2 regions of the Viridibacillus sp. NPDC096237 genome follow, and region 2 is predicted to be linked to the other one. Evidence: riboswitches for the same ligand, from Rfam matches in the RefSeq annotation. Region 2 holds a riboswitch; the other holds the start of a gene.
The links. Region 2 has a riboswitch for S-adenosylmethionine ahead of ACQKMD_RS12390 (methionine biosynthesis PLP-dependent protein). Riboswitches for the same ligand answer to the same signal wherever they lie in the genome.

Region 1 (4,498 bases), on a different contig from region 2:
GGTAAGTTATACGTTAAAGCCGCTTGCATTAGTTGTTTAACAAATGTTTCGTAACTTTTAAACTCTTCACTATGCACACTTTTATGTCTACTCTCCTCTCCATGTCCAGGTAAATCTCCTGAAATAACATGAATACCAGACGTTCTTAAGTTTTCAATTAGCCATGCATATCGACGATGATGTTCGTATGCACTATGTATAATTACAGCGACGGCTCTTGCTTGGCCGTCAGTTTCCCATTTCCACATTACTATCTCACCTCATAAATTCCTATCTTATATTTTAACGTATTCTTACTATAACTGTTCCATTCATGTCTTCCTTTTGTTACGATAATAATACATAATAACTTGAAATGAGGCATTTTTCGATGATTTATCCATTCAGAGACAAAAAACCATCTATTGACCCATCCGCTTTTGTCGGCGATAACGTTATTATCACTGGCGATGTTACTATAGGACCTGATTCTTCTATTTTTTATAATACGGTTATCCGTGGAGATGTTTCTCCTACAATTATAGGACGCAAAGTAAATATCCAAGATTTATGTTGTTTACATCAAAGTCCTGCATATCCACTTATCTTAGAAGACGATGTGACAATTGGACATCAAGTAACATTACATAGCTGTACTGTAAAAAAAGGCGCTCTTGTTGGGATGGCTTCAATTATCCTAGATGGTGCTGAAATTGGTGAAGGCGCATTTATTGGTGCCGGCAGTCTCGTTTCACAAGGTAAGATAATCCCTCCTAACACATTAGTATTTGGACGCCCTGCAAAGGTTATTCGCGAGTTAACTGAAGAAGATAAAAAAGATATGGATCGCATTGTGAATGAGTATTATGAAAAAGGACAATATTATAAATCACTACAAAAATAACTAAATCTAGAAGCCTGAGTATCGTTTTTCATACGATTTCTCAGGTTTTTTTAATTTCTTATTGTGAGTTTCTTCTATATAAAAACAAAAAATATCCCAAGCTACATTTGATTACTAAAATAATCAATATGTAACTCGGGATATTTAGTATTATTGGGATTTTCCAGAATGAATTAAAGTCCAGCTTTATCTTTTAAAACGGTAGCTTTATCTGTAGCTTCCCATGGAACATTCAAATCTGTACGGCCGAAATGGCCATAAGCAGCTGTTTGTTTGTAGATAGGGCGGCGTAAATCAAGCATTTTAATAATGCCTGCTGGGCGTAAATCAAATAATTCACGAACCCACTCAACCAAATCTGCTTCTTTCACTTTACCAGTACCGAAAGTATCGATTGCAATTGAAACTGGTTGTGCAACACCAATCGCATAAGCAAGTTGTACTTCACAACGCTCGGCAAGTTCAGCTGCTACAATATTTTTTGCAACATAACGCGCCGCATAAGCTGCAGAACGATCCACCTTAGTCGCATCCTTACCAGAGAATGCACCGCCACCATGGCGAGCGTATCCACCGTAAGTATCTACGATAATTTTGCGTCCTGTTAACCCTGCGTCACCTTTTGGTCCACCAATTACAAAGCGACCAGTTGGGTTGATAAAGTATTTTGTGTTCTCATCAAGTAATTCAGTAGGAACAACCGGAGCAATTACGCACGCTTGTAAATCTTCTTTAATTTGCTCTAATGTCACTTCTGGATCATGCTGAGTTGAAATAACGATTGTGTCAACGCGAACAGGATGATTATTTTCATCATATTCAATTGTCACTTGAGTTTTACCATCCGGACGTAAATAAGCTAACTCTTGTGTTTTACGAACTTCTGATAATCGACGAGCTAATTTATGTGCCAAGCTAATAGGTAAAGGCATTAACTCAGGTGTTTCATTACAAGCGAATCCAAACATTAAACCTTGGTCACCAGCACCAATTGCTTCAATGTCTTCATCTGTCATTGAACCTTCACGTGCTTCAAGAGCTTGGTCAACACCCAATGCGATATCAGCTGACTGCTCACCGATTGCTGTTAAAACAGCAACGTTTTCACCGTCAAAGCCATATTTACCACGCGTATAGCCGATTTCCATTACCGTTTCACGAACGATTTTAGGAATATCAACATAAGTTGATGTTGTAATCTCTCCTGCTACTAATACAAGACCAGTTGTTACTGTAGTTTCACACGCAACACGTGCATTCGGGTCTTTTGAAACGATTTCATCTAAAATGGCATCCGAAATTTGATCACAAATTTTATCTGGATGTCCTTCTGTTACACTCTCTGATGTAAACAGTCGACGGTTTGTCATTTGGTTTCCTCCTATTATCTGCGAGATTGCCTCGGAAATGATACGGTACTCATTACCCATGTTAGTTCTTTCCAGTAGGATTGAACACCAAGCCGTTGCTGCTTTTAACACGAGGATTCTAGAAAGTGCCACTATATATAAATAGAACCGCATAAATTACATATACTTATCAAAAATTTAGGAATTGGTCTATTTTAGATAAAAAAACCCTTCCACCCATTATTACTAATGAGTGGAAGGGAATAATTCATAAGCACCTTTCACTCTTATCGTTCAAGGATAAAATCCTTGCATCAGATTAAGCACCAGCGCATCACATAAAAACACAATGCAGGTTGCCGGGTTTCATAGGGCCTGACCCTCCACCAGCTCGGGATAAGAGTATCCGTTCAATTTCACATATTAGAACATTATAGCTTAGTTGTCAACATCTTTTTTATTTCTTAAAAAAAAGTACAATTTTCATAAAAATTATATTGCAATTAGTATAGATTATTTAACTAAATGTGTTATACTAATTTCGAAAATGAAATATAAATCCCCTCTAACAAGAGAAATAATATAAAAAGGATGGTACGTAAAACGATGAATTCAGTAGAAATTACGAATGAACTGAAGGAATTATTGAAAGGTGAAAATATTCTGGAACAACTTTCAGTACCACAATTAACAGAAAAAGCTTCTTCACGCGGTGAAGCAATCTTAACTGTTGATGGTGCTGTAAGAGCAGTCACAGGAAAATATACAGGTCGTTCTCCTAAAGATAAATATATGGTTGAAGAAGAAAGTTCGAAAGATAAAATTGATTGGGGTAAAGTAAATAGACCAATCTCATCGGATATCTTCGATTCATTGTACACTAAAGTAGTTAACTACTTGAAAGAAAAAGAAGAATTATTTGTATTTAACGGTTTTGCAGGTGCAGATACATCATCTCGTTTAGCTATTCGAGTAGTAAATGAATACGCTTGGCATAACCTATTTGCACATCAATTATTCATTCGTCCTACTGAAGCAGAGCTAGAAACACATGAAGCTGACTTCACAATCGTTTCTGCTCCAACTTTCAAAGCGGACCCGGCAGTAGATGGAACTGATTCTGAAACTTTCATTATCGTTTCTCTTGAAAAACGCATCATCCTAATTGGCGGAACTGAATACGCTGGTGAGATGAAAAAATCGATTTTCAGTATCATGAACTACTTATTACCACAACAAGGTATTCTTTCAATGCACTGTTCAGCAAACGTTGGTGAAGCAGGCGATGTAGCACTATTCTTCGGTTTATCTGGAACAGGTAAAACAACTTTATCTGCAGATGCAGACCGTAAATTAATCGGCGATGATGAGCATGGTTGGTCTGACAACGGTGTATTCAATATCGAAGGTGGATGCTATGCTAAAACTATCAACCTTTCTAAAGAGAAAGAACCTGAAATTTACAATGCTATCAGTTTTGGTACTGTACTAGAAAACGTAGTAATTGATGAAGAAACACGTATTCCAAATTACGACGATGGTTCGCTAACGGAAAATACCCGTGTTGCTTACCCAATTCAAAATATCGAAAACATTGTTGATCCATCTGTTGCAGGTCATACAAAAACAATCATCTTCTTAACTGCAGATGCATTTGGCGTATTGCCTCCAATCAGTAAATTAACAAAAGAGCAAGCAATGTATCACTTCTTAAGTGGTTTCACATCTAAATTGGCAGGTACTGAACGCGGTGTTACTTCACCTGAACCAGTATTCTCAACATGCTTCGGTTCTCCATTCCTACCACTTCCGGCAACAGTATATGCTGAAATGTTAGGTAACAAGATCGATGAACACAAAGTAAACGTATTCTTAGTAAACACTGGTTGGACTGGTGGAGAATATGGCGTTGGTAACCGTATGAAACTTTCTTATACTCGTTCAATGGTTCGTGCCGCAATCGATGGTAAATTAAATAACGTCTCCACTGAAAAAGATGCTATCTTCGGTCTAGAAATACCTGTAGCTGTTGAAGGTGTTCCAACTGAAGTATTAAATCCACGTAACGCATGGAAAGATAAAGAAGCTTATGATCAAAAAGCTTCTGCTCTTGCTGACATGTTCCGAGAAAACTTCAAAAAATTCGGTGTTGTATCAGAAGATATCGTGAAAAACGGCGGTCCTATCGCTTAATTCAACTAATAAATTAGAAAAGACTACTCTTTGAGTGGTCTTTTTATTTTAGAATATATATAAATAGATACGA
Region 2 (4,498 bases):
ATGTTCCTGATCAAATGTAGATGATAAGTATATTGGAACATTTACTGCACCAGTTTTTTGCTCGTAATTACCACGAGTAGAAGCGGTGATTAAACTTGTTTCGATTTGTTCATTAATTGAACTCATATGATGACACCTCTTTTTCTAAGATAGAAAAAACTTGTTGTAAATCGGCGATTAAATCTTCTGCTTCTTCAATACCCACAGAAAAGCGAAGTAAAGAGTCATCAACACCCCGAGCTATACGTTCTTCTTCTGGAATATCCGCATGTGTTTGTGTAGTTGGATATGTGATAAAGCTTTCCACACCGCCCAAGCTTTCAGCGAAGACGATTAATTTCAAGCTTTCTAAAAACTTACCAACTAAGTCACCTTTTTGTAAACGGAAAGAAATCATGCCGCCTTTACCAGCAAACAGAACGTCTTTTACTAAAGGTTCTTGTTCTAGATAAGCCGCGATTTGCTTAGCATTTTCCGTATGTTGTTTCATGCGAAGATGTAACGTTTTTAATCCTCGTAGCAGTAACCATGAGTCGAATGGAGCAAGTGTTGCACCTGCTGCATTATGATTTGTGAATAGTTTTTCGCTAAGCTCTTCACCTTTACTAACGACAAGCCCAGCCAGAACATCATTATGGCCACCGATGTATTTAGTTGCACTATGTAGAACAATATCAGCACCTAGCTCTATTGGACGTTGATAGTAGGGTGTTAAGAAGGTATTATCAACAATCAGAAGTAAATGATGTTTTTTTGCAAGCTTTGCATATAGCTCAATATCAAATTCCTGTATTAAAGGGTTAGTTGGAGTCTCAATAAAAATGGCGCGCGTTTTGTCGTTAATGTAGGACTCAACTTCTTCAGTTGAAGAGAATTTCGCATAATGAGGTTTAATCGCATATTGTTCATGGTATTGAGCAAGTAAACGGTAAGTTCCACCGTAAATATCCTCAGGTAAAATAAGCTCATCACCTGATTTGAAAAGGGACAATACTAATTGAATAGCAGCCATCCCACTACTACAGGCAAAGCCAGCGTCTCCAGATTCTAAGTTAGCTATAGCTTCCTCTAATACAGTGCGTGTCGGATTTTTTGTCCGTGTATAATCGTAGCCAGTAGATTGTCCAAGACCCGCATGTTTATAGGCTGTCGAAAGGTAAATCGGTGTGTTAATAGCACCCGTTTTTTGATCAGTGTTATTACCAAGCTGAACTAGGCGTGTTTCAATACGGTTGTTTGTCATCATGTCATCATCCTTTATTAAAAAAGTAAAAGGCCCTCTAAGGAAGAGGGCCTTCAAAATATGAAGTCAATCTCCTTATCTACAAGACTACGTCTACTGGAATTAGCACCTTGCCGCAAATAGGGTGGTTGCTGAGATATCGTCGGGCCAAGTCCCTCCATCTCTCTTGATAAGTAAGTATATTCAATTGTTTGAAAGTTGATAATAATGAAATTTTACCATGTAAACATGAGAATATCAACATTTTTATGAAACAAGTATAATTTGAAAAGTTGATAAGTTTTGAGAAGTGGTACAATTTTTATATGAATATGCTATTATTTGCATAGTTGAATTGGAAGGTGACGAGATGAATTTAAATGACATAGCTGTTAATCAGTTATTACAAGAATTTAAATTTGAAGAAGCTCAAATGATGCTAGAGCAAGCAGTAATAGAAAAAAGAGATATACAATCGCTCCATAACTTAGCATGTTTTTATATTAAAGACGCTGAAGAATATTACAAAGCTTTACCGCTCTTAGCTGAAGCAATAGAACAACAACCAAAACATTATTTTCCTTTTGCTTTACTAGGTGAAATTTATTTGCGAATGGAAAAATATATTTCAGCAATCAGAATTTTAGAATATGCTTTAAAAATGGAAGATACTGAAGTAGTTCATGGGAATTTAGCAGCAGCATATTTTAACATGGACAATTTTGAAAAAGCAGCAGAACATTATAAAAAATCTGCAACTGATGGCGATTTTTTAAAATATGCGGAAATGGTTTCTTACTTATATTTAGATGATTACGATTCTGTACTTAATACGCTTAAAAAAGTTAATGCAGATGATGAAAATTATATGGGTGAAGTAAATGTTGCTGAACTTTATGCGCAAATTAACTACTTTGAAGAAGCAATTCCTTTGTTTGAAATAGGATGGAGAGAAATTGTTAGATCGTATGATTGGGTAGAACATTATGTTTATGCGCTTATTCAATTAGGTAGAGTAGAAGAAGCGTCAGATATTATAGACCAGATGAAAACAGAAACTGCTGATGAAATTGTAAAAAGTAGTGTAAGAGCAATAGATAAAGCGTTGATAGAGGAAAATCTCGAAGAATCCAATATGGACTTACAACATACAAAAGAAAAATATAATACACTGATTGGACGAATTTTGAAGGGCTACCGCCCAAGAATTTATTTCGAGCCATACTATGTTTTAAAATGTTATCTATATGGCTGCAAAGTACATGGTAATAAAACGTATGCCGAATTTGTTAATATGTAAATGGACGAGAGATGATGTCATGTCTCCTGCCATTTTTTTATATACGACTAACATCCCAGTGTAATCATTGTTATCACATGAAATGTTGTCTTAAGAAGGGAGGATTGGGGTAATAACATTATGAACGAAGGAATTTCTAATACATATAAATTAATGAGCGGAATAAAAAAACTTGCAATCTCAATAGAAATTGCAAGTCATTTAGTGAAAAAGTTATACTTTGAATTCCCCAACCACTTTTCGTAATTCGTCAGCTTGATTGGATAGTTCAACTGCTGAAGCTGTAATTTCTTGCATTGATGCAGAGCCTTCTTCTGCAGAAGCTGCGGAACGCTCTGTGCTCATTGCTGTATTTTCTGCAATCTGATTTACTTCTATAAAGGAGGCAGCCACTTCTTGGCTATAGCTTAAAGTTTGCTCAATTTGAATGACCATTTTGTTAATAATCGCTACAGTATCGTTTGTTTGTTTAATAATTTTATCTAAAGAAGCATTTGTTTCATTTGTCACTTCAACACCGTGTATCACATTTTGTACACCATCATGATTTTGTGTGATAATAGCTTGTACTTCTGATTGAATTGATGAAACGATCCCCGTTACTTCCAGTGCGGCTTTTTGAGATTGCTCAGCTAGCTTTCGAACCTCATCTGCTACGACAGCGAATCCTTTACCATGTTCACCAGCACGAGCTGCTTCGATGGCTGCATTAAGGGCCAGTAAGTTTGTTAGTTCTGAGATATCAGTAATTGTACGAATAATGGAAGTAATATCGGATGATTTTTTACCTAGTGCTTCAACAGTTTCTGTTGTATTAGCCATAGTTTCTTCTATCAACATCATCACTTTTGAAGACTGTTCTACGCTTTTTTCACCAAGTTCAGCAGCAATCTTCATTTGATCAGTTGCTGTTTTCACATGTTCAGCATCTGTACTTAAGTAACGTGCAGCTTCTTCTAACAAATTCATCTTTTGAACGGCGTTATTCATACGTAGCATCGTTTGCTCGCTACCTTCAGCGATTTCACCTGTTGTATCGGCAATTGATTGGATAATATTCGAATTTTCATCGGCTGAAGCCATTAATTGTTGCCCACTAGCAGATACACTTTCAGCAAGTGTACTCACGCGTTTGACTAATGAAGAGATGGATGTGATTAACACATTTGTACTATTGGCGATTTCAGCAAATTCATCTTTTGTTTTTACTTTTACTCGTTTAGTCAAGTCCCCGTTTGCTTGAGCAATATCCAGAATAGATCTATTAATAGCTAATGTGTTACGTTTAATTGAACGGAACAAAATGGTACCCGTTACAATAGTTAAAATAATAGACGATATTGTTAAAATTAAGAATATTATCATTGCAATTTCCGTCTGTTTTTCAAGTGATTTGATTTGTTCATTACTTTTCTTTATTAGCATGTCATTAATCATTTCAATATGCACATCTATATAACCCATGGCCGTCTTGCCATTTCCAGCAAGAACGAGTTTTTGCGCGTTTTCAAGACCTGAATTTTGGCGAGTGTCAATCAATCGTTTCGAATACTGAATATAATTGTTATAAAATTGGTCGATGGAAGTAATTCGATCTAACTCTTCTTTTCGGTCAGCGAATATTTTTTGAAGTTCTAATAAATTGGATTCAATATGGTTTTTATCCTGACTATATTGTCTTAGGAAATTATCTTTTCCCGTTATAATATAACTTTGTTCAGAGTTAGATAATTTCGCAATATCAGCAGCTAAACTATTTACTTTCATCTGTTCTGCAAGATGCTTCCCTGTAAAAACCTTTAATTCGTTTTGAAGGTTAGACATATTTGAATAGGAAACAACAAGCATTGCTGATAGAATAATGATGAGTATCAAGAAGTTAGTAATGATGCGGCCGCGAATCATTTGGAAAAAGTTTGATTGAATAGGTCCTTGAACTTCAATGTTATTTTGCTTCTTTTTCTTTCTGAAAAATG

Region 1: another riboswitch for S-adenosylmethionine. It lies ahead of metK (methionine adenosyltransferase); the one in region 2 lies ahead of ACQKMD_RS12390 (methionine biosynthesis PLP-dependent protein).

Annotation. Positions count from the first base shown of each region.
Region 1 is NZ_JBNNTI010000007.1:108,669-113,166, forward strand. It holds gene ACQKMD_RS06895 (alpha/beta hydrolase) at 1-248, opposite strand, end outside; gene ACQKMD_RS06900 (gamma carbonic anhydrase family protein) at 371-883, shown strand; gene metK (methionine adenosyltransferase) at 1,057-2,253, opposite strand; SAM riboswitch class I at 2,517-2,635, opposite strand; gene pckA (phosphoenolpyruvate carboxykinase (ATP)) at 2,839-4,425, shown strand.
Region 2 is NZ_JBNNTI010000020.1:37,970-42,467, reverse strand. It holds gene ACQKMD_RS12395 (aminotransferase class V-fold PLP-dependent enzyme) at 1-117, opposite strand, end outside; gene ACQKMD_RS12390 (methionine biosynthesis PLP-dependent protein) at 113-1,243, opposite strand; SAM riboswitch class I at 1,316-1,419, opposite strand; gene ACQKMD_RS12385 (tetratricopeptide repeat protein) at 1,593-2,522, shown strand; gene ACQKMD_RS12380 (methyl-accepting chemotaxis protein) at 2,736-4,498, opposite strand, start outside.